Regions from separate parts of the Kitasatospora sp. Xyl93 genome, predicted to be linked through region 2. Evidence: predicted binding sites of a transcription regulator. Region 2 holds the regulator's gene; the other holds the start of a gene.
What was found. Region 2 encodes HspR, which represses chaperone genes until heat shock. Its sites were predicted from a motif close to TTGAGNNNNNNNNNCTCAA; they were not measured.
Positions count from the first base shown of each region.

Region 1 (15,326 bases), 1.1 Mb from region 2:
GGTGATCCGCTTCGCCCCCGACAGCGGCGAATAGCCGACCGGCCGCCCCCGGGCAGCACGGAGGCCGCCCCGCGTCACCGGACGCCGGGCGGCCTCCTCCCGTTCTCCGCGGGGCCCGGTCAGTGCGTCGGCGTGCCCAGCGGCAGCGTGGCCGTGGCGCTGCCCGGGGCCGGGGCGCTCGCCGAGCCGGTGCCGCTCGGGCGCTGCGTCGGGGTGCCCGTCCCGGTCGGGGCGGGCGTGCCGGTCCCGCTCGGGGTGCCCGGCGTGCCGGTCGGGGTCGGGGTGCCCGTCCCGGTCGGCGTCCCGGTCGGCGTGGGGTTCGGCGTGGGGTTCGGCGTGCCGCCGGACGGCGTACCGGGGTCGGTCGGCGTGCCCGGCGCGGTCGGCGTGCCGGTCCCGTCCGGGGTGCCCGGCGTCCCGGCCGGGGTGCCCGGCGCGGTCGGCGGCGTCACCGCGCCGCCCGGGGCCGGCGCGGCCGGCACCTGGCCGGCGGGGCTCGGCGCGATCGGCGTGACGGAGTCCCAGCCCGCCGGGAGGTCGGGCACCCTCCAGGTGCCGCCCGCCTCGTCCGCCGCGCCGGACGGATCCGGCCGGACGGCCCCGAGGATCGGCATCGAGCCGATCGGCGAGATCTTGACGAAGGCGCCGGGCCGCGGCGCCTGCACGATCAGCCCGCCGCCGATGTACATCCCGATGTGCGAGGCGTCCTGGAAGTACACCACCAGGTCGCCGGGCCGCAGCTGGTCGAGCGCCACGTGCGGCAGCTGCGCCCACTGCTCCTGGCTGGTGCGCGGGATCGGCTTGCCGGCGTGCAGCCAGGCCTGGGAGGTGAGGCCCGAGCAGTCGTAGGCGTCCGGGCCGGTGCCGCCCCACAGGTACGGCTTGCCCACCTGCGCCAACGCGAAGGTGATGGCCGCGCGCCCCTGCAGGGAGGGCGTGCGCTCCCCCTTGCCGAGCGCTCCGGAGGCGAGGAACGCGAGCTGCGCCTCGTCCGCCTTGGCCTTCTCCAGCTGCTCCAGCTCGGCCCGCTGGGCGCCGGTCAGCGAGGAGACCACCTGCTCGACGGCGGCGAGGTCGGCGGCCGCCTTGGCCTTGGCCGCGTCCTGCTGGGCGACCAGCGCCCGGGACGTGTTCAGCGCCTCCTCGGTCTGCTTCTTCAGCCCGTCCAGCGCGTCCCGGTCGCTCTTCAGCTTGTCCAGGAACTCCGACTGCGAGCGACTGGCCGAGGCGAGCAGCTCGGCGATGACGACCGCCTCGTACGGGTCCTTGGAGAGCAGCAGCTCGGCGTAGGCCGAGGCGGCGCCGTTGCGGTACTGCGCGGCAGCGAGCTGCGAGGCGACGTCGGTGCCGGCGTCGACCTGCTTCTGCTGGCGCTCCAGCCGGCCCTGGAGGTCGGTGAGCGAGGTCTGCTGGTCCGCCGCCTTGGCGACGGCGCCGTTGTACTGCTCGGTGGCGGCCTCGGCGCTCTGGTAGAGCGCGTGCAGCTGGTCCAGCAGCGGGCCGAGGGTGGCCTTGGCGGCGGCGAGCGGGTCCGCGACAACCTGGCCGGTGCCCGGGTCGGGTGCGGCCCAGGCGGCCTGGGCACCCGCCGGCAGCGCGAGGGCCGCGGCCGCGAGGACGGCTCCGCAGCGCAGCGCCGCCCGCACCCAGGGCCGTATGCGGGCCGTCTCCGTTCCCTGTACCGCCCCGCCCATGGCTGGTCCTCCCCGCCGCGCACTGCCCCTGTCCCGGCTTCCCGGATCCCGCAGATCCTCCCACGGGTTACTCGCCGGAAACAGGGCGCGGGCGGACCGGGAGGTTAATTCTCGACGGACCTGTGAGACAGCTCTCAGCAAACCCGGACGAACCGCCGTCTTCTTCGCTAATGTCCAGTTCGGCGCGCCCGAAGTCACCCCGATGAAAGACAACGGTCACCGCGAGTAAACCGACGGAACCACGATTCCCGGCCCAGTTCACCTTCCGTTTACCAAGCGGACCTACGGTCGCGACAGTCATCAACGTCCGTGCGACAACTACGACGATTGTTTGGGTATGGAACACATCTCGTTCCTGGTGGCCGTTGTGATCATCACGGCGCTCGCCTTCGACTTCACCAACGGGTTCCACGACACCGCCAACGCGGCCGCCACCGCGATCGCGACCGGGGCCCTTCGTCCGAAGGTCGCGGTCACCATCGCGGCCCTGCTCAACTTCGCGGGCGCGTTCCTGTCCGTGAAGGTCGCCACCACCATCTCCGGCGGCATCGTCAACGAGAAGGCCGGCGTCCATCCCGAGATCATCTTCGCCGCCCTGGCCGGAGCGATCCTCTGGAACCTGCTGACCTGGCTGCGCGGCCTGCCGTCCAGCTCCTCGCACGCGCTGTACGGCGGCCTGATCGGCGCCACGATCGTCGGCGTCGGCATGAACGGCGTCAACTTCGACACCGTGGTCACCAAGATCCTCATCCCGGCCGTCGCCTCCCCCTTCGTCGCCGGCCTGGCCTCCTGGGGCGCCACCAAGCTGGCCTACGCGATCACCCGCAAGGGCGACGCCGCGACCACCGAGAAGGGCTTCAAGACCGGCCAGGTCTTCTCCTCCTCGCTGATCTCGCTCGCGCACGGCACCAACGACGCCCAGAAGACGATGGGCATCATCACCCTGACCCTGGTCTCGGTCGGCGCCCTGCCGCACGGCGCGCTGCCCCCCACCTGGGTGATCGTCTCCGCGGGTGCCGCGATCGCGCTCGGCACCTACATGGGCGGCTGGCGGATCATCCGCTCGATGGGCAAGGGCTTGGCGGACATCCGCCCGCCGCAGGGCTTCGCCTCCGAGTCGGCCGCCGCCACCGTCATCCTGACGTCCTCGCACATGGGCTTCGGCCTCTCCACCACCCAGGTCTGCTCCGGCGGCATCATGGGCGCCGGCCTCGGCGGCCCGAAGGGCGAGCTGCGCTGGAGCCTGGTCCGCCGCATGGTCTACACCTGGGGCCTGACCCTGCCGGCCGCCGCGGTGGTCTCCGGCGGCGCCGCCCTGCTGGCCGAGCAGGGCAGCTGGGGCGTCGCCCTGGTCGGCGCCCTGCTGGTGGCCGGCGCGACCGCGATGTGGCTGATCTCCCGCCGCCAGCCGGTCGGCGCGGACAACGTCAACGACGTCGACATCACCCCGGTCGAGGTCGCACCGACCGGGACCGCGAACACCCCCACCCCCGCCTCGACCACGGTCGCGGCCTGAGCACCGCGGGCTGAGGAGCACTCACCATGCACATCAAGTGGAACGCCCTGGCCCAGACCGCCGGGCTCAGCTTCGGCGTCACCGTCGCCGTGGTCGCCGTCTTCGCGCTCGGCATCCTGGCGCTGTCCCGCCGCGAGGCCGCGGTGAGCGCCGCCGCCGAGGGCGGGGCCGCCACCGGCACCGCGGGCGGCGGCAGGCTCGCCCTGGCCGGCGCCTGCGTCTGCTTCGCGCTGTGCGGCGGGGCCGTCCTCTACGGGCTGTCGCTGATCGCCGGCAAGTAGCCGCCGCGCACGCCACACGCACCACACGCGCACCGCGCACCGCGCACACGGCAACGGGCCGGGGAGTGTCGAGACACTCCCCGGCCCGTTCCGCGTATCCCGGCGGCCGCCGGTCCCGCCGTCCGGTCAGCCCTCCTGGGTGGTGGTCTTCAGCGCGGTCTCCCGGATGAAGAGCACGGTGACGAAGGCCAGCGCCGCGAACGGGGCGGCCCACAGGAAGACGGTGCCGACGCCGTGGCCGAAGGCGTCCGTCACCAGCGGCACGATCGGGGCCGGCAGCTTCGACAGGTCCGGGATGCCGCCGCCGGACGCCGCGGGCGACGCCGGGACGTGCGCCGCCGCCAGGTTCTCGGCCAGGTAGTGGCCGACCTTGTTGGTCATCAGCGCGCCGAGCGCGGAGACGCCCATCGCGCCGCCCATGGTGCGGAAGAAGGTGACCACCGAGCTGGCCGCGCCGAGCTCGTGCCGGGGCACCGTGTTCTGCACGGCGAGCACCAGGTTCTGGCTGGTCAGGCCGAGGCCGACGCCGGTGATCGCCATGTAGACGGAGAGCAGCACGTAGTCGGTGTCGGCCCGGGCGGTGCCGAGCAGGCCGAAGCCGACGGCGAGCAGCGCGGTGCCGGAGACCAGGTAGGCCTTCCACTTGCCGTACTTGGTGATCAGCCGGCCGGCCACCGCGGAGGAGACCGCCAGGCCGAGGATCATCGGCAGGGTCATCAGGCCGGCCACGGTCGGGGACTTGGCGCGGGCCAGCTGGAAGTACTGGCTGAGGAAGGTGGTCGCGCCGTACATCCCGACGCCGACCAGCACGCTGGCCAGCGCGGCCAGGGTGACGGTGCGGTACCTGAAGAGGCCCGGCGGGATGATCGGCTCGGCGGCGCGGTGCTCGATCACGACGGCCAGGGCGCCCAGCAGCAGGCCGCCGCCGACCATCGCCGCGGTCTGCCAGGACAGCCAGGCGTAGTTCTTGCCGGCCAGGGTGATCCAGATCATCAGCAGGCTGACCGAGGCGGTGATGACCACCGCGCCCAGGTAGTCGATCTTCGCCCGGCGCTTGACCACCGGCAGCTTGAGGGTGCGCTGCACCACCAGGATCGCGATCAGCGCGAACGGGATGCCGACGTAGAAGCACCAGCGCCAGCCCAGCCAGGGGGTGTCCACGATGACGCCGCCGATCAGCGGTCCGCCGATGGTGGCGAGCGCGAAGACGGCGCCGAAGTAGCCGCTGTACCGGCCGCGCTCACGCGCCGGGACCATCGCGGCCAGGCAGATCTGGCCCAGCGCCACGACGCCGCCGGCGCCGATGCCCTGGAGCGCGCGGCAGGCGATCAGCTCGCCGGTGTTCTGCGAGAGGCCGGCCAGCGCCGAGGTGCCGATGTAGATCACCAGGGCGATCTGGAGCAGCAGCTTCTTGCTGACGAGGTCGGAGAGCTTGCCCCAGATCGGGGTGGAGGCGGTGAGGCTGAGCAGGGCGGCGGTGATCACCCAGGTGTACGCGGACTGGCCGCCGTGCAGGTCGGCCAGGATGTGCGGGAGGGCGTTGGAGACGACGGTCGAGGAGAGCACGGCCACGAAGAGGCCGAGCAGCAGGCCGGAGAGCGCCTCCATCACCTGCCGGTGCGTCATCTGTTGACTGTCGGTCGCGGCGGCGGTTCCGCTCGCGGCCTCGGTGGTCACGGTCATCTGGGTCCTTCGGCGAGGCGTGCGGGATACGCGGATCATGAAAGTTCGTTGCCGTAAGCAACCATAAGACCAGATGGTTGAATTAGGCAACTTTCTTCAAGGGAAAGTAAAGCCCGCCCCCGCGGACCGCGCCCACCCCGCCGACGCCCCCCGGATCACTCGGCCGGCGGCTCCTCCAGCACGTCGTTGAAGCGGTGCAGCAGCTCGGCGAAGCGGGTCACGTCGTCCGGCGACCAGCCGCCCATCACCTCGCGCACCCGCCGCATCCGGGCATGGTGCGCGCCCAGGTAGCGGCGCCGGCCGTCCTCGGTGAGCGAGACCAGCGCGGCCCGGCGGTCCAGCGGGTCGGTCTCCCGGGCCACCAGGCCCAGCTCCTCCAGCGTCCGGATCTGCCGGCTCACCGTCGCCTTGCCGACCGAGAAGTGCACGCCGACGTCGGTCACCCGTACCGGCCCGGCCTGCTCGATGTAGCCGAGCAGGCTGTACGCCATCCCCTCCAGCCCGGGGTGCACCCGCCGTGAGAGTTCCGCCACTCTGGCCCGGCCCCGCCGGAACATCAGCGCGACCTCGCGCTCCACCGCCACCAGGGCTTCCTCGTCACTCACCGCGCCAGTATCGCGCAGCGACACGCGGCGCAGCCCCTGCCGGAAGGTGCGACAAGCCAACTACTTCATGGTATGAAGTATCGGTTCTGGAAGGACCGTTTTTCCCCGATACGCAAGGAGATGTGGATGCCAGCCCCAGAGCAGGGTTTCCTCGCCGAACTGAAGACCGCGGTCACCCCGCGCGCGGCACTGCTCGTGATCGGCGTGCTGCTGCTCCAGCTCGGTTTCATCGCCTCCTACATCGGTGCGCTGCACAAGCCGGCGCCGCAGAACCTCTCCATCGCGGTGGTCGCCCCGCCGCAGGTCGCCCCCAAGCTGGTCGGCGCGCTGGAGTCGGTGCCGAAGGACGCCGTCAAGGCCGTCACCGCGCCGGACGCCGAGACGGCGACCCGGCAGATCAAGGACCAGAAGATCTACGCGGCGCTGGTCGTGGACCCGACCGGTACCCAGGACACCCTGCTGGTCGGGGGCGCCCGCGGCCCGTCCGCGGCCAAGGCCGCCGAGTCCATCACCACCGCGATCGACCAGAGCCAGGGCCGCACCGTGAAGGTCCAGGACGTGGTGCCGCTCGCCCAGGGCGACACCAACGGCCTGTCCGCGTTCTACCTGGTCATCGGCTGGTGCGTCGGCGGCTACCTGGTCGCCTCCATCCTGGGCATCAGCGCGGGCTCCAAGCCGGCCAACGTCCACCGCCTGCTGATCCGCCTCGGCGTGCTCGCGGTGTACTCGATCGGCGCCGGCCTGCTCGGCACGCTGATCGCCGGGCCGGTACTGGACGCGCTGCCGGGCTCGATCGTGGGCCTGAGCGCCGTCGGCGCGCTGGTGGTGTTCTCGGTCGGCGCCTTCACCATGGCGCTCCAGTGCCTGTTCGACGTCATCGGCATCGGCATCGCGGTGCTGGTCTTCGTCGTGCTCGGCAACCCGAGCGCGGGCGGGGTCTACCCGGCGCCGATGATGCCGCCGTTCTGGCGGGCGATCAGCTCCTGGATCCCGAACGGCGCCGGCACCAGCGCGGCCAAGTCGGTCGCCTACTTCGGCTCCACCAACCTGGGGCTGCCGATCCTGGTCATGGTGGTCTGGGCGCTGATCGGCATCGGTGTCGCCCTGCTGGCCGTCATGCGGCGCTCCGAGAACCGCGAGCCGGTCGCCGTGGAGGCCTGAGCCGACCGCGGCCGACCGTCACCGAGCCCCCGGCCCCACGGCCGGGGGCTCGGTCGCGTCCCGGGGCCGCTCGGGTGGGAACGGCCCGGGGCCGCACGGGCCGGGACGGCCGGGGGCCGCACGGGCGGGGGAACGCCCTATCCGAGCGGCCCCGGGTCGGCCACGATGGCCCGGACGACCCGCACCGCCGCGCCCAGCAGCGGGCCCCGGCGGCCCAGCCGGGAGACCGTCAGCCGGTCCTCGGCCCACGGCCGCACCGCCACCCGGGCGGCCAGCTCGGCCCGCATCGCGGGCAGCAGCCAGGGCGCCAGCCGGGCGTAGCCGCCGCCCAGCACCACCTGGGCCGGGTCCAGCAGGTTGACCGCGCCGGCGGCCGCGGTGCCGAGCGCCGCACCGGCCCCGGCCAGGGCCGAAAGGACGTCCGCGTCCCCGGCCCCGGCGCGCTCGGCGAGCAGCGTCACCCAGTCGCCCGGAACGCCGGCCAGGCCGGCCGCCCGCAGCACCGCCGCCTCGCCCGCGTACTGCTCCAGGCAGCCGCGCGCCCCGCAGGCGCAGCCGGGTCCGTCGGGGTGGACGGGCACGTGGCCGAACTCCCCGGCGAAACCGCCCGCCCCGCGCAGCAGCCGGCCGCCGACCACGATCGCGGCGCCGACCCCGGCCTCGGCGGAGACGTACAGGAAGTCCTCCGGGCCCTCGCCCACCCAGCGCTCGGCCAGTCCGCCGAGGTTGGCCTCGTTGTCCGCCTCGATCGGCAGCTCGCCCAGGCCTCCCCCGGCCGCCCGCAGCGCCGGGCGCAGGACGGCGGCCAGCGGGACGTCCCGCCAGCCCAGGTTGGCGGCCCGCTGGAGCACCCCGCCGGAGGCGCCGACCAGCCCGGGCACGGCCAGGGTGAGGCCGGCCGGGCGCAGCCCCGACTCGGTGACGGCCCCGTGCAGCAGGTCGGCGAGCTCGGCCAGCACGGCGGCGGGCTCGCGCCCGTGGTTGGAGACCTCGCGGCGGCGCCAGGCGCGGACCTCCCCGCGCAGGTCGACCACGCAGGCGCCCAGGTGCCGCACCCCGATCTCGGCGCCGAGGCCGCCGGGCCCGGCCGGGTTGAGGCCGAGCGCGGTGCCGGGACGGCCGACCTTGCCGCTGGGCGCGGTGGGGCCCTCCTCGACCACCAGGCCGGCGGCGATCAGCTGTTCGGCGAGCGAGGAGACGGCGGCCCTGGTCAGTCCGGTCCCGGCGGCGACCTCGGCGCGCGAGCGCGGTCCGTCGGCGATCGTCCCGAGCACCAGGGCCAGGTTGGCCCGGCGCATCCCCTGCTGGCTGGCGGGCCCGGTCCGGACGGGGTCCGGCTCGTGCATAAGGCTCACCTCGCCCCTTTACGGCACGTCCCGTGGCATCTCGGGTGCAGCGTAACCGGCTTCCGGGGGCGCCGCCGTCGGTGCCGGGACGGCCGGGGCCGTCCCGGCGGACGGGGCGAAGACCCACCGCCGCATCGCCCAGTAGCGGAACAGCATCGCCGTGAAGGTGCCGACGACCATCCCGCTGAGGAAGTCCGCGACCTCCTGCTGGAAGGCGCCGACGTACGGCTCGCGCAGGTCCAGCAGGTACCGGGAGACCACCAGCGGTACGTCGTTGACGCCGATCGCCATCGCGCTGACCAGGACGAACATCAGCGCCTCGCGCTGCCGGCCGGCGGCCCGGAAGGCCCAGTGCCGGTTCAGCACGTACGAGACGGCGGTGCCGATCACGGTGGCGACGGTCAGCGCGACCACCGGTTTGTGCTCCAGCACGGTGAACTTGAGCTCGAAGTCGACCACGGTGGTGAGCACGAAGCAGCCCGTCCCGACCAGCAGGAACTTCACCAGTCGGCGGTGCCGCACCAGGAAGGGCCGCAGCCGGTCGGGCACCCGCGCCAGGGCGCGCTGCGTGGGGGACGGCATCTCCGCAGTCTCGCACGCGGGGGTGCCGCCGGCCCTTCGGACCGCCGGTGGCCCCGCGGGTCGTCGCCGGCCCCGGGGCCGGCGCCGCGGACCGCCGCCGGATCGCCCGGACCGCCACGCGGGCGGCCCGGGCAACCGGTCGGACCGGCGGTCAGGCGGCCACCAGCACCGAGGCCGCGGCCGGCTCCAGCGCCAGCTCCAGCACCTCCCGCACGTCCGCCACCGGGTGGACGGTGAGCCGCTCCAGCACCTCGGCCGGGACGTCGTCCAGATCGGCCTCGTTGCGCCTGGGGATGATCACCGTGGTGATCCCGGCCCGGTCGGCGGCGAGCAGCTTCTGCTTCACCCCGCCGATCGGCAGCACCCGCCCGGTCAGCGACACCTCGCCGGTCATCGCCACGTCGGTGCGCACCTTGCGGCCGGAGAGCAGCGAGGCCAGCGCGGTGGTCATGGTGATGCCGGCGCTCGGCCCGTCCTTGGGAATGGCCCCGGCCGGGATGTGCAGGTGCACGCCGCGGTCGCGCAGCGAGGTGACCGGCAGCTCCAGCTCGGCCCCACGCGAGCGCAGGTAGGAGAGCGCGATGTGCGCGGACTCCTTCATCACGTCGCCCAGCTGCCCGGTGAGGGTCAGCCCGGTGCCGCCGGTCTCGGCGTCGGCCAGCGAGGCCTCGATGTAGAGGACGTCGCCGCCGGCGCCCGTCACCGCGAGGCCGGTGGCCACGCCGGGGACGGCGGTGCGGCGCTCGGCCGGCTCCTGGGCGGACTCCGGCACGTGGTGCGGGCGGCCGATCAGGGCGCGCAGGTCGTCCGCGCCGACCGCGGCGGGCAGCTCGCGCTCGCCCAGCTCGGCCTGTGCGGCGATCTTGCGCAGCACCCGGGCGATCGAGCGCTCCAGGGTGCGCACGCCCGCCTCCCGGGTGTACTCCCCGGCGAGCCTGCGCAGCGCCGGCTCGTCCACGGTGACCTCTCCACCGGCCAGGCCGGCCTTCTCCAGCTGGCGCGGGAGCAGGTGGTCGCGGGCGATGACGACCTTCTCGTCCTCGGTGTAGCCGTCCAGCCGGACCAGCTCCATCCGGTCGAGCAGCGGCTCGGGGATGGCCTCCAGCACGTTGGCGGTGGCGAGGAAGACGACGTCGGAGAGGTCCAGCTCGACCTCCAGGTAGTGGTCCCGGAAGGTGTGGTTCTGCGCCGGGTCCAGCACCTCCAGCAGGGCGGCGGCCGGGTCCCCCCGGTAGTCGGAGCCGACCTTGTCGATCTCGTCCAGCAGGACGACGGGGTTCATCGAGCCGGCCTCCTTGACCGCCCGCACCAGCCGGCCGGGCAGCGCGCCGACGTAGGTGCGCCGGTGGCCGCGGATCTCCGCCTCGTCCCGGACGCCGCCGAGCGCGACCCGGACGAACTTCCGGCCCATGGCGCGGGCCACCGACTCGCCGAGCGAGGTCTTGCCGACGCCGGGCGGGCCGACCAGGGCCAGCACCGCGCCGCCCCGGCGGCCGCCGACCAGCCCGAGCCCCTGCTCGGCCCGGCGCTTGCGGACGGCCAGGTACTCGACTATCCGCTCCTTCACGTCGGCGAGCCCGGCGTGGTCGGCGTCCAGCACCGCGCGGGCGCCGGCGATGTCGTACTCGTCCTCGGTGCGCTCGTTCCAGGGCAGCTCCAGGACGGTGTCCAGCCAGGTGCGGATCCAGGAGCCCTCGGGCGACTGGTCGGAGGCGCGCTCCAGCTTGTCGACCTCCTTGAGCGCGGCCTCGCGCACCTTCTCGGGGAGGTCGGCGGCCTCGACCCGGGCGCGGTAGTCGCCCTCCTCGTCGGCCGCCTCGCCGTTCAGCTCGGCCAGCTCCTTGCGGACGGCCTCCAGCTGGCGGCGGAGCAGGAACTCCTTCTGCTGCTTGGCCACGCCCTCCTCGACGTCCTTGCGGATGGTGTCGTTGACCTCCTCCTCGGCGAGGTGGTCGCGCAGCAGGGTGAGCGCGTACTCCAGTCGGGCGACCTGGTCGGCCTCCAGCAGCACCTTGAGCTTCTGCTCGGCGGTGACGAAGGGCGCGTAGCCGATGTTGTCGGCGAGCTCGCCGACGCCCTCGATCTGCGCCACCCGGTCGACGATCTGCCAGGCGCCGCGCCTGCGCAGCCACTGGGTGGACAGCGCCTTGTACTCCTTGACCAGCTCGGCGGCCCGGCCGGCCACCGGGGTGCCCACCGAGGACTCCCGGAACGGCGTGGTCTCCACCCAGAGGGCGGCGCCGGGGCCGGTGGTACCGACCCCGATCCGGGCCCGGCGCACGGCGCGCACCAGCGCGGCCGGGTCGCCGTCGGCCAGTCGGCCGACCTGCTCGACGGTGGCCAGCGTGCCGGCCGCCGCGTACGAGCCGTCCACCCGCGGAACCAGCAGGACCTGCGGCTTGCCGGTGCCGGCGGCGGCCCGGGCGGCCTCGACCGCGGCGCGCACCTCGCTGTCCTTCAGGTCCAGCGGGACCACCATGCCCGGCAGGACGACCTCGTCGTCGAGCGGCAGCACGGGCAGGGTGAGCGGTGTGGACGACGATGCCATGATCTCTCCCTAGTCAGTGAACTTGAGTCGACCTGACTAAGGCCTGACGGCCGCCGGATGTTCCCGACGCTCAGTTCGCTGTGAGCGAACAGGAATCCGCCGGAAGGACGCCTCGACCGACCCCGTCAAAAGAGTCCTAACGGCACACCAAGCGCGCCTTAAAGATTCCTGAGCGAACCATCGCCGGACCGGGGACACCCCCGACCGGGCGAGGCCGTCAACGCGCCGTCCACACCCGCGCGGGCGCACCGCCGGAGGCCGTCACGGCAGCCGGACGCGGCCGGGGCGGGCGCCGCTCGGCCCGGCGCAGCCAGCGCCACAGGGCGACCCCGGCCAGCACCGCGGCCGGGTGCCCCACCCCGGTGACCACGTCCCTGTCGGTGGCGATCTGCTCGGCGATCATCAGCCCGGCGCCGCCCAGCGCGAGCAGCCGCCCGCGCCAGGAGAGCAGCCCGGCCACCGCGCCCAGGCAGGCGAGCACGCCGTAGCTGACCCCGATGTCCAGGTGGTCCATCACCTCGGGCGCCATCCGCCCGGTCTCCACCGCGGTGATCACCACCCCCTGGGAGAGCAGGGTCGCCGCGACGTGCCCGGCCGCGAACACCGCCGCCGCCCGGGCCGGACCGACCCTGCGCTCCAGCGGGGCGATGGTGAGGGCGAATCCCCACAGGTACGGCATCCACGCCTCGCCGGCCACCCAGAACCCGCTCAGCACAAGGGCGCGCAAAGGGTGCTGGAGCAGGTTGTGCCCGTCCGAGCTGGAGGCCTCCTGCAGGCGCTGGACGAGTTCCGGATCGGCGATCCTCGCGAAGGTCGTGGTGGCTCCCACGACGGCCAGGTACCCGAGCGTGAAGGGCGTCCTGCGGGGCGTCGGCACCCGTTCCAGCAGCCACTCCAGGACCCCGGTGCGCAGCCCGAGGCGGAGCATTCCGTACGGCGCCCCCGCGGTCCCGAACCCGTCGGCGCCCCGCCCGCGTCCCGCCATGCCGCCTCCGCTCCACGCCGCAGCCACCGGCTCCCCGCCAGGTGCCCAACGTACCGGCGCGCGCCGCGGATTCCGCCCGGTCGGGTGTTGTCGTGGCCACGGTACGTCGAGGTTCTGGGAGGCACCTGGGAAAAGCCCGTGAAGACCGTCGCCGTAGCGGACTGCCGGATTCCCCGGATTGGTCCAGACCTTCTCCCCGGCAGGGCCGCAGCAGGGCCTCTGACCGGCGACTTGGTGCGAACTGGACTGCATACGTACCGTTACGCAGTGAAAATTCGCCGGGTAAGGTATCGGCCCGTGCCCACTCGTGCAGTGGGTCCGAGGGCGGCCCGAAAGCCGGCCCACGGGCCGGAAACGTCCGGTCCACCTGCCGGAAAGCATCCGCTGTCCGTACGCTGCGAAGTGCGCGGGAGAAGTGGGCGGCCGACCATCCGTCCTCGGCTCCCGATCGCGCGACGGGACGGCGGACCCGGCACAGTCCACGACGGAACAAGACTACGAGCGGAGCCCGCCATCCCCACAGATGGCCGGCCCGCAGCCCTGGGGGCGGTGGCGTGACCGTGACAGAAATTCAGCAGGACAACCACAACACCGGTGGCACTGTGAGCAGCCAGCGCAGAGTCCTGGTGGTGGAGGACGAGCCCACGATCGCCGAGTCGATCGCCGCCCGGCTGGGCGCCGAGGGCTTCAAGGTCGCCGTGGCCCACGACGGCCCCGGCGCGGTCGACGGCTTCCACACCTGGCAGCCGGACCTGGTGGTCCTCGACATCATGCTGCCCGGCTTCGACGGGCTGGAGGTGTGCCGCCGGATCCAGGCCCAGCGCCCGGTGCCGGTGCTGATGCTGACCGCCCGCGACGACGAGACGGACCTGCTGGTCGGCCTCGGCGTGGGCGCCGACGACTACATGACCAAGCCGTTCTCGATGCGCGAACTGGCCGCCCGCGTCAACGTCCTGCTGCGCCGCGTCGAGCGCGCCCAGCAGGCCGCCCGCACGCCCGCGCTGGGCAGCCTGCGGTTCGGCGAGCTGGAGATCGACCACGTGCAGCGCCGGGTCCGGCTGGCCTCGGGCGACGTCCACCTGACGCCGACCGAGTTCGACCTGCTCGCCTGCCTGGCCGCCCAGCCGCGCGCCGTGCTCACCCGCGAGCAGCTGCTGGCCGAGGTCTGGGACTGGACCGATGCCTCCGGCACCCGCACCGTGGACAGCCACGTCAAGGCGCTGCGCCGGAAGATCGGTGCCAGCTGGATCCGCACCGTCCACGGTGTCGGCTACGCGCTGGAAGCTCCGCTCTCCTAGGGCCCGGCTCCGCACGGGCGACGGGCCACCGGGGGGCCCGTGTCCGGGACGACGCCGTGCCACCACGCGGGGGGACAACGCGGGGACCACAGGGGACAATGACCTTTCCACAGCAACGCAACGGGGAATCCGACGGCGCGCGGCCGCAGAACCTGGCCACCCGTGCCGCCCGCCGGGTCTGGGCCGACATCCGGCCGCTCGACCCGGTCCGCTCGATCAAGGGCAAACTCGCCCTGCTCGTGATCGTCTCCGTTTTCCTGGCCACCGGGATGGTGGTCGTGGCGATCCGGTCCGAGACCCAGATCCGGATCATCATGGTCTTCTCCATGATCGCCTCGCTGCTCTTCATGCAGTTCCTCGCGCACGGGCTGACCGCCCCGCTGCGCGAGATGACGGCCGCCGCCCGCGCGATGGCCTCCGGCGACTACAGCCGCCGGGTCGAGGCGAACTCGCGCGACGAGATCGGCGAGCTGGCCGCCGCCTTCAACGCCATGGCCGCCGACCTCCAGGCCGCCGACCGGCACCGCCGCGAGCTGGTCGCCAACGTCTCGCACGAGCTGCGCACGCCGATCGCCGCGCTGCGCGCCGTGCTGGAGAACGTGGTGGACGGCGTGGTCCAGCCGAACCCGGCCACCCTGGGGGCGGCGCTGGAGCAGACCGAGCGGCTCGGCCGCCTGGTCACCCACCTGCTCGACCTCTCCAAGATCGACGACGGCGTGGTCGACCTGGACGCCCGCCCCTTCGAGGTGCGCGAGTTCCTGGACGGCGTGCTGCGCGGGGTCACCGTGGACGGCGCGACGGCCGGCGGCGCCTTCTCCCGGCGCGGGGACGTCCGACTGGCCCTGGAGGTCAGCCCGACCGGCCTGACCGGCGTGGCGGACCCGGAACGGCTCCACCAGGTGGTCGCCAACCTGGTGGACAACGCCTGCAAGCACTCCCCGCCCGGCGGCACCGTGACGGTGCGGGCGAGACCGGAGGGCGCGGACGGCGGCCTGCTGCTGGAGGTCGAGGACGAGGGCCCCGGCATCCCGCCGGCCGACCGCACCCGGGTCTTCGAGCGGTTCAGCCGCAGCGGCACCGCGACCGCCGCCGGGCCGGGCGCGGACGGCGGCACCGGGCTGGGCCTGGCCATCGCCCGCTGGGCGGTGGACCTGCACGGCGGACGGATCGCGGTGGCCGAGTCCCCGCGCGGCTGCCGGATCGAGGTCCGGCTGCCCGGGCGGCGCCAGGGCGACGGTCAGGACATTTGTCACAGATCCGACACAACGGCCTACGAAGATCGCTAGAGGATTCGGCCGATCTTTTGTCCGGTTTGATCCCGGTATGGACCCTGTTCGGCGTCGATCGGTTCCCCTCAGATACGGCTTTCTAACGCACTTTTTCAGCCAAAGTGCAGGTCAGCACTGTGATCTGGGCGACGCCTGGGCCCCGGGGACTGCGCGATCACTGGTCAGGGGCGTAGCCTTAATCCCCGCTGTCCAAACATCCCAAAAGGAAGCGGAAGAGGGCGGTTGCCGCCGTGTCGCCACAGTCCCCTGAAACCCCCAACAGCTCGGCAAGTTCCACTGGCTTCGGCCCCAATGAGTGGCTCGTCGACGAGATCTACCAGCAGTACCTCCAGGACCCG
Region 1 covers NZ_AP029185.1:5,122,341-5,137,666, reverse strand. Annotated here, with positions in the region: gene ACZ5GH_RS22960 (FdhF/YdeP family oxidoreductase) at 1-34, shown strand, start outside; gene ACZ5GH_RS22955 (C40 family peptidase) at 120-1,694, opposite strand; gene ACZ5GH_RS22950 (inorganic phosphate transporter) at 2,032-3,210, shown strand; gene ACZ5GH_RS22945 (hypothetical protein) at 3,237-3,491, shown strand; gene ACZ5GH_RS22940 (MDR family MFS transporter) at 3,618-5,117, opposite strand; gene ACZ5GH_RS22935 (MarR family winged helix-turn-helix transcriptional regulator) at 5,330-5,779, opposite strand; gene ACZ5GH_RS22930 (ABC transporter permease) at 5,906-6,940, shown strand; gene ACZ5GH_RS22925 (ROK family transcriptional regulator) at 7,078-8,286, opposite strand; gene ACZ5GH_RS22920 (GtrA family protein) at 8,305-8,868, opposite strand; gene lon (endopeptidase La) at 9,020-11,416, opposite strand; gene ACZ5GH_RS22910 (rhomboid-like protein) at 11,634-12,401, opposite strand; gene ACZ5GH_RS22905 (response regulator transcription factor) at 12,962-13,699, shown strand; gene ACZ5GH_RS22900 (sensor histidine kinase) at 13,798-14,985, shown strand; gene ACZ5GH_RS22895 (multifunctional oxoglutarate decarboxylase/oxoglutarate dehydrogenase thiamine pyrophosphate-binding subunit/dihydrolipoyllysine-residue succinyltransferase subunit) at 15,219-15,326, shown strand, end outside.
Region 1: lon (endopeptidase La) is a predicted target of HspR. The motif match lies at 11,439-11,457, and genes of this name have one in related genera.

Region 2 (15,326 bases):
CGGGCCCACTCGACCACCAGCCGGCCCGCCTCGGTCGGCCGGCTGCCCCGGGGCGAGCGGTCCAGCAGCGGGACGCCGATCTGCCGCTCCATGCCCTTGATCCGGGCGCTGGCGGTCGGCTGGCTGACGCCCAGCTCGGCCGCCGCCCGTCCGACGCTGCCCAGCCGGGCCACCGCGAGCAGCAGTTCCAGGGCGCCGAGTTCGGGGACGTGCGGGGAGAGGGGCATAGGTTCAGGCTATGCCCCCATAGAAGCCCGGGCGCTACCGGCCGCCGGGCCGTCCGGGCGACGGTGGGAGCATGTCCACTCTGGCCGGAATCCGCCCCCTCGCCCGCCCCGCCGTCCGCCCCCGGTTCGACCTCGCCCAGCTCGGCCCCAACTGGTACGCCGCCGTGATGGGCACCGCGATCCTGGCCAACGGCGCCGCCGTCCTGCCGGTGCGGCTGCCCGGGCTGACCGGCTTCGGCGAGGTGATGTGGGCGCTCGCGCTGGCCGCGCTGCTGGTGCTGGCCGGGGCCCGGCTGGTCCACCTGACCCGGCACCGCGAGGCGGCCCGCGCCCAGCTGCTGGACGACCCGGCCACCGCGGTCTTCTACGGCTGCCCGCCGATGGCGCTGCTGGCGGTCGGACTGGGCACCCTGCTGCTCGGCCCCCGGGTGATCGGCACCGGCCCGGCGGTCGCCCTGGACGCGGTGCTGTGGAGCCTCGGCACGCTGTACGCGCTGGCCGTGGCCGGCGGCATCCCGTACCTGATGATCACCCGGCACCCGCTCTCCGCGCTGGAGGCCAACCCGACCTGGCTGCTGCCGGTGGTCGCCCCGCTGGTCGCCTCCGCCTGCGGCCCGGCGCTCGTCCCCCACCTGCCGGCCGGGACGGCCCGGGAGGCGATGCTGTACGGCTGCTGGGCACTGTTCGGGGTCGGCCTGCTGGCCACCCTGGTGCTGCTGCCGGTGGTGTTCACCGGGCTGTTCCACAGCAAGCTGCCCGCCCTGGCGCTCACCCCCTCGCTGTTCCTGGTGCTCGGCCCGCTCGGCCAGTCCGTCACCGCGGTCCACCAGCTCGCCGACGCCGCCCGCCCGGTGCTGCCCGCGCTGGCGCCCGCCATGGCCGACCTCGCCGCGCTGTACGGCGTGGCGGTGATCGGCGTCGCGATGCTCTGGCTGGCCGTCGCGCTCACCGCCAACCTGCGCGCCCGACGGGCCGGGATGCCGTTCGCGATGACCTGGTGGGCGTACACCTTCCCGGTCGGCACCTGCGTCACCGGCGCCTCCGCGCTCGCCCGGCACACCGGCTTCGGGGGCTTCGACGCACTGGCCGTCGGCCTCTACCTGCTGCTGGCGTCCGCCTGGGTGCTCGCCGCGGGCGGCACCGCGACCGGGCTGGCGCGGCGCCGGCTGCTGGCCCGCTGACGGCGGCGGGCGCCCCGGCAGGCGCGGGGACGCAGCCCAGGAGCACGCCGCCGGTGCAGGAACGTGCACGGCCGGAGCGCCGCCGACCGCCGACCGGCGGTGGTGCCCGGGCGGCGCCTACTCCCGGCGCCCGTCCCGGTTCCCATCGGAACCCGCCCCGCCGTCCGAACCGCCGCGTCCGCCCCGGGATGCAGATAGCTGCAATTGCGCGAACCTGCACTCGGGCGGCACTTGTTCACCGGCCGTCACGCTGTGAGGGTGGAGGCACGTCAAGTCGTCCAGGCACCGCAGCCTGATGGTGGCGACTGGCTCTTCGAACGGACCGCGGGTGCGACACGTCTCGCGCCGGCGGAACGGGGGAGCGAAGAGCGCCGGCCGGGGGCCATGTGTGGTGATGGCCTCCTGCCGGACCCGTCGAGGCGTTGCTGCTCCGCCTCGACGGGAGCGCCTTGGCATTGGCGTACGACGGCGGCCCCCGGACGACCCGGTGTGCGACGGCACCCGGACCCGGGGGCCCGCCGTCCCACCCGGTACGGTGACCGCCTGATCCGTGGTCACGCCGTACCGGCCCACCGGTACCGTGCGCCCGCCCGGCCCACCGGTACCGCGGCCCGCGCGGCGGGAAGCACGGGCAGCACCAGGAGAGGCGTCCGGCAGGGAGAGTGCGACGTGACGGCGGAACCGGCGGTCACACCGCATCACGGGCCGTTGGGCGAGGAGCCCGACGAGGCCGCGCGACAGCTCTACCTGGCCATCATCGCCGCGGGCGGCCGCGTCCCCACCGGCGAGGTCGCGGACGCCGACCGGGACGCCCTCCAACAGCTCATCGACATCGGCCTGTTGATGGTCAACCGGATGGACCGCTGCTACACCGCGGTCAGCCCGCGCTCGGTCAGCGACCGCCTCGGCGCCGAACTGCGCAGCGAGGCCACCAGGCTGCTGGTCCGCGCGGAGAACCTCCCGGGCGCCCTGGACGGCCTCACCCGGGCCTACGACGCGATGCCCCGCCCGACCGACCGGGCCGGCGGCGCCGTCCACGTCGAGGGGCACGTCCACATCCGCCAGCGGATCTCCCAACTGGTCTCCGACTGCCGCTCCGAGGTCCTCACCGCGCAGCCCGGCCACCGGCCCGCCGACATGCTCCAGGTCGCCGTGCTCCAGGACGTCCAACTGCTCCAACGCGGCTGCTCGCTGCGCACCATCTACCAGCCGGTGGCCCTCGCCGACCCGCCCGCCCTCGCCTACGCCGAGGAGGTCACCCGGCACGGCTCGCTCATCCGGGTGCTCGACGAGCCCTTCCAGCGGCTGATCGTCTTCGACCGGTCCGTCGCCGTGATCTCCGCCAACGACGACAACAGCACCGCCGCCTTCATCACCGACCCGGCCACCATCACCTACCTGGTCGGCACCTTCGAACGCGACTGGGCCCGGGCCGACACCGCCGAGGCCGCCGCCCCCGGCCAGGCACCCGCCCGCACCGTCCCCGACCGGGTCGGCCGGCTGCTCGCCCGCGGCCTCACCCAGCGCGCCGTCGCCACCCGGCTGGGCCTGAGCGAACGCACCGTCGCCGCCCACATCTCCCGGCTGCGCGACCGCTACGGCGCGCAGACCCTCTTCCAGCTCGGCTGGCTGATGCGGGGCGCCCGCGATGACCGATGAGCCGGGCCCGGCCGAACGGGCCCTCTACCTCGCCGCCGTCCGGAGCGGCGGGCGGCTGCTCCCCGAGGACCTCGCCCCCGCCGACCGCCCCGCCCTGGCCGCCCTCGTCGCCCGCGGCCTGCTCACCCCCACCGCCACCGGCTGGACCGCCGCCAGTCCGCGCGCCGTCGGCGACCGGATCGGGTTCCACCTGCGCACCCGCGCGGTCCGCCTGCTGCGGTACGCCGAACGGCTCCCGGGCACCCTGGGGCCGCTGGCCCGCGCCTACGACGAGGCCCGCCACCCGGGGGCGGGCACGGACCGGCCGTCCGGGGCCGTGGATTCGGGTGCCGTGGACTCCAGGGCCGTCGACTCCGGGGCCGGCACCGTCGCCGACGTCGCCGAGGTGCGCCGCCGGATCGCCGAACTCGTCTCGGAGTGCCGGCAGGAGGTCCTGGCGGCCCAGCCCGGGCCGCGTCCGGTCGAAGGCCTCCGGACTGTCCTCGCCCAGGACCTCTCGCTGCTCCGCCGCGGCTGTTCGCTGCGCACCGTCTACCAGCCGGCCGCCCTCGCCGACCCCGCCGTGCAGAGCCAGGTGGCCCTGCGCACCGGACAGGGCGCCCAGGTCCGGGTCCTCGCCGAACCGTACGAGCGGATGCTGGTCTTCGACCGCGCGGTGGCGGTCATCCCCGCCGACGAGGAGCGCGGCCGGGCGGTCTTCCTCACCGATCCCACCACCGTCGCCTACCTGGCCGCCCAGTTCGAACGCGACTGGGCCCGCGCCACGCCCGCCGGCCGCCACCTCGACCCGCCGTCCGTCACCACCGTGCGGATCGGCCGGCTGCTCGCCCGCGGCCTCACCCAACGGGCCGTCGCCACCCGGCTGGGCGTGAGCGAACGCACCGTCGCGGCCCACATCTCCCGGCTGCGCGACCGCTACGGCGCCCACACGCTGTTCCACCTCGGCTGGCAGCTCCGGGGCGAGCGCCATGACTGACGGACCGGCCGGCGCCAGGGCGATCGGTGGAACCCGGGCCGCCGCTTCCGGAGCCGGCGGCCGGTTCGGCGCGGGCGGTCCCGGGCGGTCGGCGGGCGGACCGGTGCGGTCCTGCGGCGGCGCGCCGTACCAGTGGGCCGGCCGGCCGTTCGTCCGCGGGCTCACGCGGCGGGCGAACGGCCGGCCGGACGGGCTTGAGCGGGCACATGGTGCGGTGGCCGGTCACATCGCCCGGCTGCGGGAGCCGTACGGCGCGGAGGCGCTGTTCCGAGGGGGCCGGTGGACGTCGGGAGTCCGGGCGGGGGAAAGCGGGGCAGGGGAGCCCGGGCGGGGGGAGGCCGGGCGGGGGAGTCCGGTGGGTGGCCGCGGCTCAGCCGGTGGCGGCGCCGGTCGGCCAGTAGCCGGGGACCGGGGGCTGCTGCCGGGGGACGTTGAACTGCTCGCCGGGGGCGGTCCAGAAGCCCTCGCGCAGGGAGAGAGCCATGCCGGCCCAGTCCAGGGCGGTCTCGACCGTGTGGTTGAGCGCCTCCTGCGACCAGGTGTCGTCGAAGACCAGCGGCAGGACGGGGGCGACCTGCTCGATGGTGGCGATCAGCGGGTTGTGGGTGATGGCCTCGTCGACGAGGAGGACGATCGGCTTGCGCAGCGCCGACGCCCAGCCGAGCTCCAGGCTCACACCGGCCGAGAGCGGGGCCCCGACGTAGGCGAACACGAGGTCCGCGGACTGCAGGGCGCGGAAGTCGGAGGGGACGCGGGGCTCCGGAGCGCGGCCGGAGATGGTCCAGGCGTCGCTGTGGTGCGCGCTGTACACGGCGGCACCGCTGCGGAGCAGGGTCGTGCGGAGCGTCGTCAACCGCGTCCGGCTGGCGAGCGTCACCACACTGTCGGCCGGCCCGGTCAGTCGCATCAGCGGGGCGGCCAGGAACACACGTGCACGCCGACCCTCAGGGGCCTGGCTGTCGTGGTGACGCAGGTAGGGCTCGGTCATGTCGACTCCGGGGAAAGGCCGACCGGGTTGCGAAGTGGTGCCGGCGGGCGCTGAGGACGGTGGTTTTCCAGTCCGAGGACTGAAGAGATCTGGCAGGATATTTGACGGTACAGCGGCAAGTTCGCTATCCGTGCTGGACCATTGGGAGCGAATTGATCGTCTATCAGCGCACGCGGCCGCGTCCAGCGTCCCGCCCTGTCATCTGGATGCCTGGCAGAGAGATGACGCTCCGGTCGAGGTGAGGGGGGATGGCACTCTCGCGGAACGTACGGCATCATGTGGACGCTAGTGCTATTGATTCAGTCCACAGTGTTAGAGAGTGGGAGGGTGGGTCCGTGTCTGTGCGTCGACTCGTCTGCAAGGCTGCGCTTCCGATCCTCATCGGTATAGCGGTGGTGACCGGAGTGTCCGTTTCCTCCGACAGCGGGCAGTCCGCTGGTACCACCCGCGCGGTGGAGGCTGTCGCGGACGATCTCCACTGGGGCTGAATCCCGCCGGACGCCCGGTCGGGACGAAGCGGACAGTAGGGGTGAACCCTGTCGCGCCGGGCGGGGCGGGGTTTCGACCGCTGCCCTCAGCCCAGGTCCGGTCTCGCCGACCGGCCGAGCGCGTAGCCCAGCTGGAAGAGGGAGTCGACGTGGTACTCCTCCCGTAGTTCCGCGATGTGGCGGGCGAGGGTCCGCTCACTGATTCCGAGCCGACGGGCGATGACCCGGTGGTTCGTTCCGGCGAGCATCAGGTCGATTATCGTCTGGCGCAGTCTGGACACCACCTGTTGCGGGACGGACCGGTCCCCGTCGAATTCCAGGGCCCGGTTCCAGCTGCGCTCGAACACCTCCTCGATGAGGAAGTTGACGATGGCCGGGTCGTGGATGAACGCGGCCAGGTCGTCGTCCACCACCGGGATCACGGCGAGCTTGCGGTCCACGATGATCAGCCGGGCGTACGGCTCGTCGAGGGTGCGGAACTGCCACCCCGCCTCGGTCAGCTTCGCGACGTAGTCCCGGGTCGGCTGGTGGTAGCGGGTGCTCGCGTTGTAGATGGTCCGCATGGACGCGCCGTGCCGGAGAATCTCCAGGTCGCGCGCCAGGAATGACGTGAGCATTTCCGCCGGCCGGGGGCCGCCGGGCTGCATGGCCAGCCCCTCCGTTACTCCCGCCGCGGCCGACTGCTGAAGTCTCTGATTAATTCGCGCTTTCCCGTGGATGTATTCGATGGCGCCGCCCGTGGTGTCCGGGGCGTGAAATGCCTCGGCGAGTTCGCTGAGATCGGCGGGTAGTGTCACCGCTTTCGAAAGCAGCTCGAGGGCCTGCCGCTGCCAGGTCGAACTCAGACTGTGGGCGAGCTGCGTCGGATCGACGGCGAGCAGTTCGCCCGGTTCGTCGCTGTCGGGTATGAGAAGTCCCAGCTTCAACAATTCTTCGAGGGCGGGGGAGCCGGCGGCCGGGCACGCGCTCTTGGTGAGACGACCGTTCTCGTTCACGGCCTGCAGATAGAGCTTTCGGGCGCCCTCGGACAGGACGCGCGATCCGCTGGATGCAGCTCCCGCGTGCTCTCGCCCACTCATCTCGGCTCCTAGTGTTGACCGGGAAGTAGTCAACGCGACTGTCGTCTTCCGTGGCAAGAATCCTAGGCGGCGCGAACCGGGTGCCCTGCCGCCCGCGGATCGACCGTGCGGGCCCGGCAGAGCACTCTCTCACCACACGGCAGCCGCCGGCACCCCCCGGGAGGAGGGGCCGGCGGCTCGGGTGCGTACGACGGTCAGCGCCGGGGACGCCAGACGACGAGGGCGCTGGACTGCGGGGTGGGGGGCTGGTACGGGACGAGGTCGCGGCGGTAGGAGGCGTGGACGGCGGCCTCGCGCTGCTGGAGCGCGGCGGCGGCGCCCTCCAGGGAGTCGACCAGTTCCGCGACGCGGGACTGGAGGGCGGTGACCTGGTTCTCCAGCTCGATGATCCGCTTGATGCCCGCGAGGTTGATGCCCTCGTCCTGGGAGAGCCGCTGGACCTCGCGCAGCTGCTGGATGTCGCGCGCGGAGTAGCGGCGGCCGCGGCCGGCGGTGCGGTCGGGGCAGACCAGGCCGAGGCGGTCGTACTGGCGCAGGGTCTGCGGGTGCAGGCCGGACAGTTCGGCGGCCACGGAGATGACGTACACCGGGGTGTCCTCGGTGAGGACATACGGCGGCGGGCCCGCGGCGGCCCGGCGGGCGCGGCGGGGGCCGGCTCCGGGCAGGCCCTCGCCGAGGCCGGGACCGATCGCGGTCTCGGGGTCGATCGGGTTCATCGGGGACATCTGGTCGTCACGCTCCCTTCGCCGCCCGGAACAGGGCGGCGCGCGGATCGTCGGAGGCGGTGGCCTCGCGGTACTGCTCCAGGGCGTTCAGCGCGTCACCGGTGACGTGCTGGGGCACCACGACCTCGACGGTGACGAGGAGGTCGCCGCGGGTGCCGTCCTTGCGGGTGGCGCCCTTGCCGCGGGCGCGCATGGTGAGGCCGTTGGCGCTGCCCGGGGGCAGCTTGAGCTTCACGGCCGGGCCGTTCAGGGTCGGCACCTCGATGGTGGCGCCGAGCGCCGCCTCGGGGAAGGCCACGGGGACGGTGACGGTGAGGTTGTCCCCCTTGCGCCCGAAGACCGGGTGCGGGTCGACGTGCACGGTGACGTAGAGGTCGCCGGGCTGCCCGCCGCGCTCGCCCTGGGCGCCCTTGCCCTTGAGCCGGATGCGCTGGTCGGCCTGGACGCCGGCCGGGATCCGGACCTGCATGGTGCGGGCCGAGCTGGCGCGGCCGCTGCCGTGGCAGTCGGGGCACGGGTCGTCGACGATCATGCCCCGGCCGCGGCAGTCCTTGCACGGCTCGGAGAGCGCGAAGGCGCCCTGGCCACGGCTGACGGTGCCGGCGCCGACGCAGGTCGGACAGACCCGCGGGGTGGTGCCGGACTTGGCGCCGGTGCCGTTGCAGCCGCGGCAGGGGGCCTGGCTGGTCATCCGCAGCGGGACGGTCGCGCCGTCCACCGCCTCCTCGAAGGAGAGCGTCACCTCGGTCTCGACGTCGGCGCCGCGCCGGGGCTGGGCCTGCCGGGTGCCGCCGCGGTTGAACAGGCCGCCGAAGACGTCGCCGAGGCCGCCGCCCTGTCCGCCGCCCTGGCTGCCGCTGAAGAGGTCGCCGAAGTCGAAGCTGTAGCTGCCGGTGCCGCCGGGGCCGCCGGCCCGGAAGCCGCCGTTGGCGAAGAGGCTGCGGGCCTCGTCGTACTCCTTGCGGCGCTTCTCGTCGGAGAGGACGTCGTACGCCTCGGAGATGTCCTTGAACCGCTCCTCGGCCTTGGCGTCGCCCTTGTTGGCGTCGGGGTGGAACTCGCGCGCGAGCTTCCGGTAGGTCTTCTTGATCTCGGTGGCGGTGGCGTCCTTGGGCACGCCGAGGACCTTGTAGTAGTCCTTCTCCACGTAGTCCTTGCCACTCATGCGTCCACCTCGCTGCGCTCGCCGGCCGCTGAGCGGTACACGCGCCCTCCAACGGTTCGCTCGCTGCGCTCGTTCACGGCGTCCACCTCGCTGCGCTCGCCGGCCGCTGAGCGGTACACGCGCCCTCCAACGGTTCGCTCGCTGCGCTCGTTCACGGCGTCCACCTCGCTGCGCTGGGCAGCCGCTGAGCGGTACACGCGTCCCCCGATGGTTCGCCCGCTGCGCTCGCTCACGGCTTCCGCCACCTCCCGATGTCCATCGTCACTGCGCTGTCAACAGCCGGTGAAGAAACGGCGGTTGACAACGCGCTGCGGAGCCGGCCGCCGTACTGGCCGGCGTACGACTCCGCAGCGCACTGGTTGTCAGCTGTCACAGGTTGTCAGCTGTCCGAGCCACCGTCGGACTTGTCCGTGTCGGCGGGCTTCGCCTCGGCGCCCGAGGACGCCTGGCTGCCGGGCTGGGGCTCCGCGACGGCCACCATCGCCGGGCGGATGATCCGCTCGCCGATGCGGTAGCCGGGCTGGAGGACCTGCACACAGGTGTCCTCGGTGACGTCCGAGGAGTAGCTGTGCATCAGCGCCTCGTGCATGGTCGGGTCGAAGGGCTCGCCCTCCTTGCCGAACTGCTGCAGGCCCAGCTTGGCGACGACCGTCTCCAGCGACTCGGCGACGGACTTGAAGCCGCCCGTGACCTCGCCGTGCTCGCGGGCGCGGCCGATGTCGTCCAGGACCGGGATCAGCGACTCCAGGATGTTGGAGACGGCGATCTCGCGGACGGTCAGCCGGTCGCGCTCGACCCGCTTGCGGTAGTTCTGGTACTCGGCCTGGAGGCGCTGGAGGTCGCCGGTGCGCTCGGCGAGCTCCCGCTTGGCGGCGGCGAGGTCGTCCGAACCGGACTCCCCGGCGCCGGCCGCGGCGGCCTCCTCGGCGGCCTTGATCACCTCGTCGGCGGCGGAGTCGTCGCCGGGCTTGCCGCCCTGCGGCTTGTCCGTCATGCCGCACCGCCCTTGGGCTTCTCGTCGTCCACGATCTCGGCGTCGACGACGTCGTCGTCCTTGGCCTGGGCGGAGTCACCGGCGGCGGCACCGGCGGGGGCGTCGGCGTTGGCGTACAGCGCCTGGCCGAGCTTCTGCGCGGTGGTGGAGACCTTCTCCGAGGCCTCGCGGATCTTCGCGATGTCCTCGCCCTTCAGGGCCTCCTTGAGCTCGCCGACGGCGGTCTCGACCTCGGTCTTGACGTCGCCCGGCAGCTTGTCGGCGTTGTCGGCGATGAACTTCTCGGTCGAGTAGACGAGCTGCTCGGCGGAGTTGCGCGTCTCCACGGCCTCGCGGCGCTTGTGGTCGTCCTCGGCGTACTGCTCGGCCTCGCGGCGCATGCGGTCGACCTCGTCCTTCGGCAGCGAGGAGCCGCCGGTGACGGTCATCTTCTGCTCCTTGCCGGTGCCGAGGTCCTTGGCGCCGACGTGCATGATGCCGTTGGCGTCGATGTCGAAGGTGACCTCGATCTGCGGCAGGCCGCGCGGCGCCGGCGGCAGGCCGGTCAGCTCGAACATGCCGAGCTTCTTGTTGTACGCGGCGATCTCGCGCTCGCCCTGGTAGACCTGGATCTGCACGGACGGCTGGTTGTCCTCGGCCGTGGTGAAGATCTCGGAGCGCTTGGTCGGGATCGTGGTGTTGCGCTCGATCAGCTTGGTCATGATGCCGCCCTTGGTCTCGATGCCGAGGGACAGCGGGGTGACGTCGAGCAGCAGGACGTCCTTGACCTCGCCCTTGAGGACACCGGCCTGGAGCGCGGCGCCGATGGCGACGACCTCGTCCGGGTTGACGCCCTTGTTGGCGTCCTGGCCGCCGGTCAGCTCCTTGACGAGCTCGGCGACGGCCGGCATGCGGGTCGAGCCGCCGACCAGGACGACGTGGTCGATCTCGGAGAGCGAGATGCCGGCGTCCTTGATGACGTTGTGGAACGGGACCTTGCAGCGCTCCAGCAGGTCCGCGGTCAGCTGCTGGAACTGGGCCCGGGTGAGCTTCTCGTCCAGGTGCAGCGGGCCCTCGGCGGAGGCCGTGATGTACGGCAGGTTGATCGAGGTCTCGGAGGACGAGGACAGCTCGATCTTGGCCTTCTCGGCGGCCTCGCGCAGACGCTGCAGGGCCATCTTGTCCTTGGACAGGTCGACGCCGTGGCCGGCCTGGAAGACCTTGACCAGGTGGTCGACGACGCGCTGGTCCCAGTCGTCACCACCGAGGTGGTTGTCACCGTTGGTGGCCTTCACCTCGACGACCCCGTCGCCGATCTCCAGCAGGGAGACGTCGAAGGTGCCGCCGCCGAGGTCGAAGACCAGGATGGTCTGGTCGTCCTTGTCCAGGCCGTACGCGAGGGCGGCCGCGGTCGGCTCGTTGACGATGCGCAGGACGTTGAGGCCCGCGATCTCACCGGCCTCCTTGGTGGCCTGGCGCTCGGAGTCGTTGAAGTACGCCGGGACGGTGATGACGGCGTCGGTGACGGTCTCGCCCAGGTACGCCTCGGCGTCCCGCTTCAGCTTCTGCAGCACGAAGGCCGAGATCTGCTGGGGGTTGAAGTCCTTGCCGTCGATGTTGATCTTCCACCCGGTGCCCATGTGGCGCTTGACCGAGCGGATGGTGCGGTCGACGTTGGTGACCGCCTGGCGCTTGGCCACCTCGCCGACCAGGACCTCGCCGTTCTTTGCGAAGGCGACGACGGACGGCGTGGTCCGAGCGCCCTCGGCGTTCGTGATGACGGTGGGCTCGCCACCCTCCAGAACGCTGACGACCGAGTTCGTCGTACCGAGGTCGATGCCGACCGCGCGTGCCATCGTAGATACCTCCACGGAAGAGTTGAGCTTTACAGGCTCAAGGATGCACGACCCGAGGGGTGGCGTCAACAGGTATGAGTGCCGGTCGCTCAACTTTGCTGAGTTGGGCGCGCGGCCGGGGCTCCCGGCGCCCGCCACGCCGTGGCGGGGTGCGCCCACGTGACTGCCGCCATAGCTTGGGAATCTTCTGGAGAACTGTTGCCCACCGGTAATGTCCGGGCCGTCGGCCCGGCAAGTTACCGACCAGTACACTCAGTCCGAAGACCGTAGGACCGCAGAGAGCCTGCTCAACCGCAAGCCGCAGGAGACGGAGAGCCGATGCAGCTAGCAGCGATCGTCATCTCGCTGGTCACATTCGTGATCGGCACCGCGCTCGCCGCCCGTGCGGCGCTGTACATCTACAAGGTGGTCCGCACCGGTGCGCCGGACTCCACCCGCTTCGGGCAGCCGGCCCAGCGGGTGAAGACCCTCGCGACCGAGTTCGTCGGCCACACCAGGATGAACCGCTGGGGGATCGTCGGCATCGCCCACTGGTTCGTCGCGGTCGGCTTCTTCAGCCTGGTGCTGACCATCGTCAACGCCTTCGGCCAGCTCTTCGACGCCGACTTCGCGCTGCCGGTCATCGGCCACTGGATGGTCTGGCAGCTCTTCGTCGAGCTGATCGGCACCCTGACCACGCTGGGCATCCTGGTCCTGATCGTGATCCGGCTGATGAGCCTGCCGTCCCGGTCCGGCCGCAAGTCCCGGTTCGCCGGCTCGATCGCCTGGCAGGCCTTCTACGTCGAGTACACGATCCTCGGCATCGGCCTCTGCATCCTGATGCTGCGCGCGCTGGAGGGCGCCCTCAACGGCGTCGACTCGTACGGCCCGGAGCACCTGGTCTCGTACCCGCTGGTCTCCGCGCTGAGCGGGCTGTCGCACGGCACGCTGGAGAACCTGATCTACCTGTTCGCGATGCTGAAGATCTGCATCTCGTTCGCGTGGGCGACCACCATCGGCCTCAACCCCTCGATGGGCGTGGCCTGGCACCGCTTCCTCGGGTTCTTCAACATCTACTTCAAGCGCGAGGAGGACGGCGGCACCGCGCTCGGCGCCCTGCGTCCGATGACCAGCAACGGTCAGCCGATCGACTTCGAGGACCCGGCCGACGACGCCGTGTTCGGCGTCTCCCAGGTCGAGCACTTCTCCTGGAAGGGCATCCTCGACTTCTCCACCTGCACCGAGTGCGGCCGCTGCCAGTCGCAGTGCCCCGCCTGGAACACCGGCAAGCCGCTCTCGCCGAAGCTGCTGATCATGAGCCTGCGCGAGCACGCCTACGGCAAGGCGCCGTACCTGCTGGCCGGCGGCGGCAAGGACATGGAGGGCGAGGAGAAGGCGACCTCCGAGCAGCTGGAGGGCGTCCCGGCGGCCGCCCTGGCCGAGGCCGAGCGCCCGCTGGTCGGCACCGCCGAGGAGAACGGCGTCATCGACCCGGACGTGCTGTGGTCCTGCACCACCTGCGGCGCCTGCGTCGAGCAGTGCCCGGTGGACATCGAGCACATCGACCACATCGTCGACATGCGCCGCTACCAGGTGATGATCGAGTCCTCGTTCCCGACCGAGGCCGGGACGATGCTCAAGAACCTGGAGAACAAGGGCAACCCGTGGGGCATGGCCACCAAGGCCCGCCTGGACTGGGTCAAGGAGCTCAAGAAGGAGACCGGCATCGAGGTGCCGGTGATCGGCGAGGACATCGACCCCGCCGAGGTCGAGTACCTCTACTGGGTCGGCTGCGCCGGCGCCCTGGAGGACCGCGCCAAGAAGACCACCAAGGCCTTCGCCGAGCTGCTGCACACCGCGGGCGTGAAGTTCGCGATCCTCGGCAAGGAGGAGTCCTGCACCGGTGACTCCGCCCGCCGCCTGGGCAACGAGTTCCTGTTCCAGATGCTCGGCGCGCAGAACGTGGAGACGCTCAACGCGGCCCTGGAGGACGCCCCGGTCAAGCGGATCGTGGCCACCTGCCCGCACTGCTTCAACACCATCGCCAACGAGTACCCGCAGCTGGGCGGCCACTTCGAGGTCATCCACCACACCCAGCTGCTCCAGCACCTCATCGACGAGGGCAAGCTGATCCCGGTCAACCCGGTCGAGGGCCTGATCACCTACCACGACCCCTGTTACCTGGGCCGCCACAACAAGGTCTACAGCCCGCCGCGCGAGATCATGGACAAGGTCCCCGGTCTGCGCCAGCAGGAGATGCACCGCCACAAGGAGCGCGGCTTCTGCTGCGGCGCCGGCGGCGCGCGGATGTGGATGGAGGAGCGCATCGGCAAGCGGATCAACACCGAGCGCGTGGACGAGGCGCTGTCGCTCAACCCGGACATCGTCTCCACCGCCTGCCCGTTCTGCCTGGTGATGCTCTCCGACTCGGTCAACGGCAAGAAGAACGAGGGCGCGGCCAAGGAGCACCTGAAGGTGGTCGACGTGGCCCAGCTGCTGCTCGACTCGGTGAAGGCCGTCCCGCCGGCCGACAACGAGGAGCAGCCCGCGACGGTGGACGCGTAACAGCCCTCGCGGAGCCCGCTGTTCGACAGTTCTGCTACAACCGCCCGGCCCGGTGGACGCCGCGAACGCGCCCGCCGGGCCGGGCTTTTGGGCGGCCCGGACGGCCTGCGCCGGTACGGCGGTGCGGACGGCGGGTGACGGCGATCGCACAGGCGCCGGACGGGCATTCGGTCGGAAGCAAATACAGTAGGCCCGGACCGGCTTCGTGCCGGTCCACCCGTTCCGGACGGAAGCCCCGGACGGGTGGCGACCCGCGCCGGCCGGCCGGCCGGGTCCAGACCGACGACGAGGCGTCGGCCCGCCGGGCCGGGGCCGCAGAGACCACAAGGGGAACAGCGCAGACCATGACCGAGGCGATCATGCTGGTCGGTGGTAAGGGCACGCGACTGCGTCCGCTGACCACCCACACCCCCAAGCCGATGCTGCCGGTGGCAGGCGTCCCGTTCATCGCGCACCAGTTGGCCCGCGCGGCAGCCGCCGGCGTCACCCGCGTCGTGCTGGCCACGTCATACCTGGCCGAGGTGTTCGAGGACCACTTCCAGGACGGCACCCCGTACGGCATCGAGCTGGTCTACCTGACCGAGCGCGAGCCGCTGGGCACCGGCGGAGCCATCCGCAACGCCGCCTCCGGCCTGACCTGCGGCCCCGACGAGCCGGTCCTGGTCTTCAACGGCGACATCCTCTCCGGCGTCGACATCGCCGCCCTGCGCGACGGCCACGTGGCCGCCGGGGCCGACGTCACCCTGCACCTGACCCGGGTCGAGGACCCGCGGGCCTTCGGCCTCGTCCCGACCGACGAGGACGGGCGGGTGCTGGAGTTCCTGGAGAAGCCGGAGACCCCGGAGCAGATCGTCACCGACCAGATCAACGCCGGCTGCTACGTCTTCACCCGGTCCGTGATCGACCGCATCCCGGTCGGCCGCGAGGTGTCCGTCGAGCGCGAGACCTTCCCCGAGCTGCTCGCCACCGGCGCGCTGCTGCGCGGCGTCGTCGACACCTCGTACTGGCTGGACCTGGGCACCCCGGCGGCGTTCGTCCGCGGCTCGGCCGACCTGGTGCTCGGCAAGGTCGACTCCCCGGCCGTCCCCGGCCCGACCGGCGACGCCCTGCTGCTGCCCGGCGCCACCGTCCACCCGGGCGCGGTGCTCAGCGGCGGCACCGTGGTCGCCGAGGACGCGGTGGTCGAGGCCGGCGCGATCGTCGAGGGCAGTGTGATCCTGCCGGGCGCGGTGATCGGCCCGGACACCCTGGTCAAGGACTCGATCGTGGGCGCCTTCGCCACCGTCGGCGACCGCTCGGCGCTGGACGGCGCGGTGATCGGCGACGGCGCGATCGTGGAGTCGGACAACGAGCTGCCGACCGGGATCCGGATCGCCTGCGGCACCCTGCTGCCGGTCGGCGCCGTCCGCACCTCGGCCGGCCCGGGCGGCTGCCCGGCCGGCACCAGCGCGGCCGCGGCGGTGCA
Region 2 covers NZ_AP029185.1:4,041,838-4,057,163, reverse strand. Annotated here, with positions in the region: gene ACZ5GH_RS18130 (LysR family transcriptional regulator) at 1-227, opposite strand, end outside; gene ACZ5GH_RS18125 (TDT family transporter) at 299-1,408, shown strand; gene ACZ5GH_RS18120 (LuxR C-terminal-related transcriptional regulator) at 2,117-3,067, shown strand; gene ACZ5GH_RS18115 (helix-turn-helix domain-containing protein) at 3,057-4,043, shown strand; gene ACZ5GH_RS18110 (TIR domain-containing protein) at 4,414-5,031, opposite strand; gene ACZ5GH_RS18105 (hypothetical protein) at 5,606-6,598, opposite strand; gene ACZ5GH_RS18100 (heat shock protein transcriptional repressor HspR) at 6,793-7,323, opposite strand; gene dnaJ (molecular chaperone DnaJ) at 7,331-8,488, opposite strand; gene ACZ5GH_RS18090 (hypothetical protein) at 8,485-8,721, opposite strand; gene grpE (nucleotide exchange factor GrpE) at 8,868-9,482, opposite strand; gene dnaK (molecular chaperone DnaK) at 9,479-11,317, opposite strand; gene ACZ5GH_RS18075 ((Fe-S)-binding protein) at 11,636-13,861, shown strand; partial or broken gene manB (mannose-1-phosphate guanylyltransferase) at 14,206-15,279, shown strand.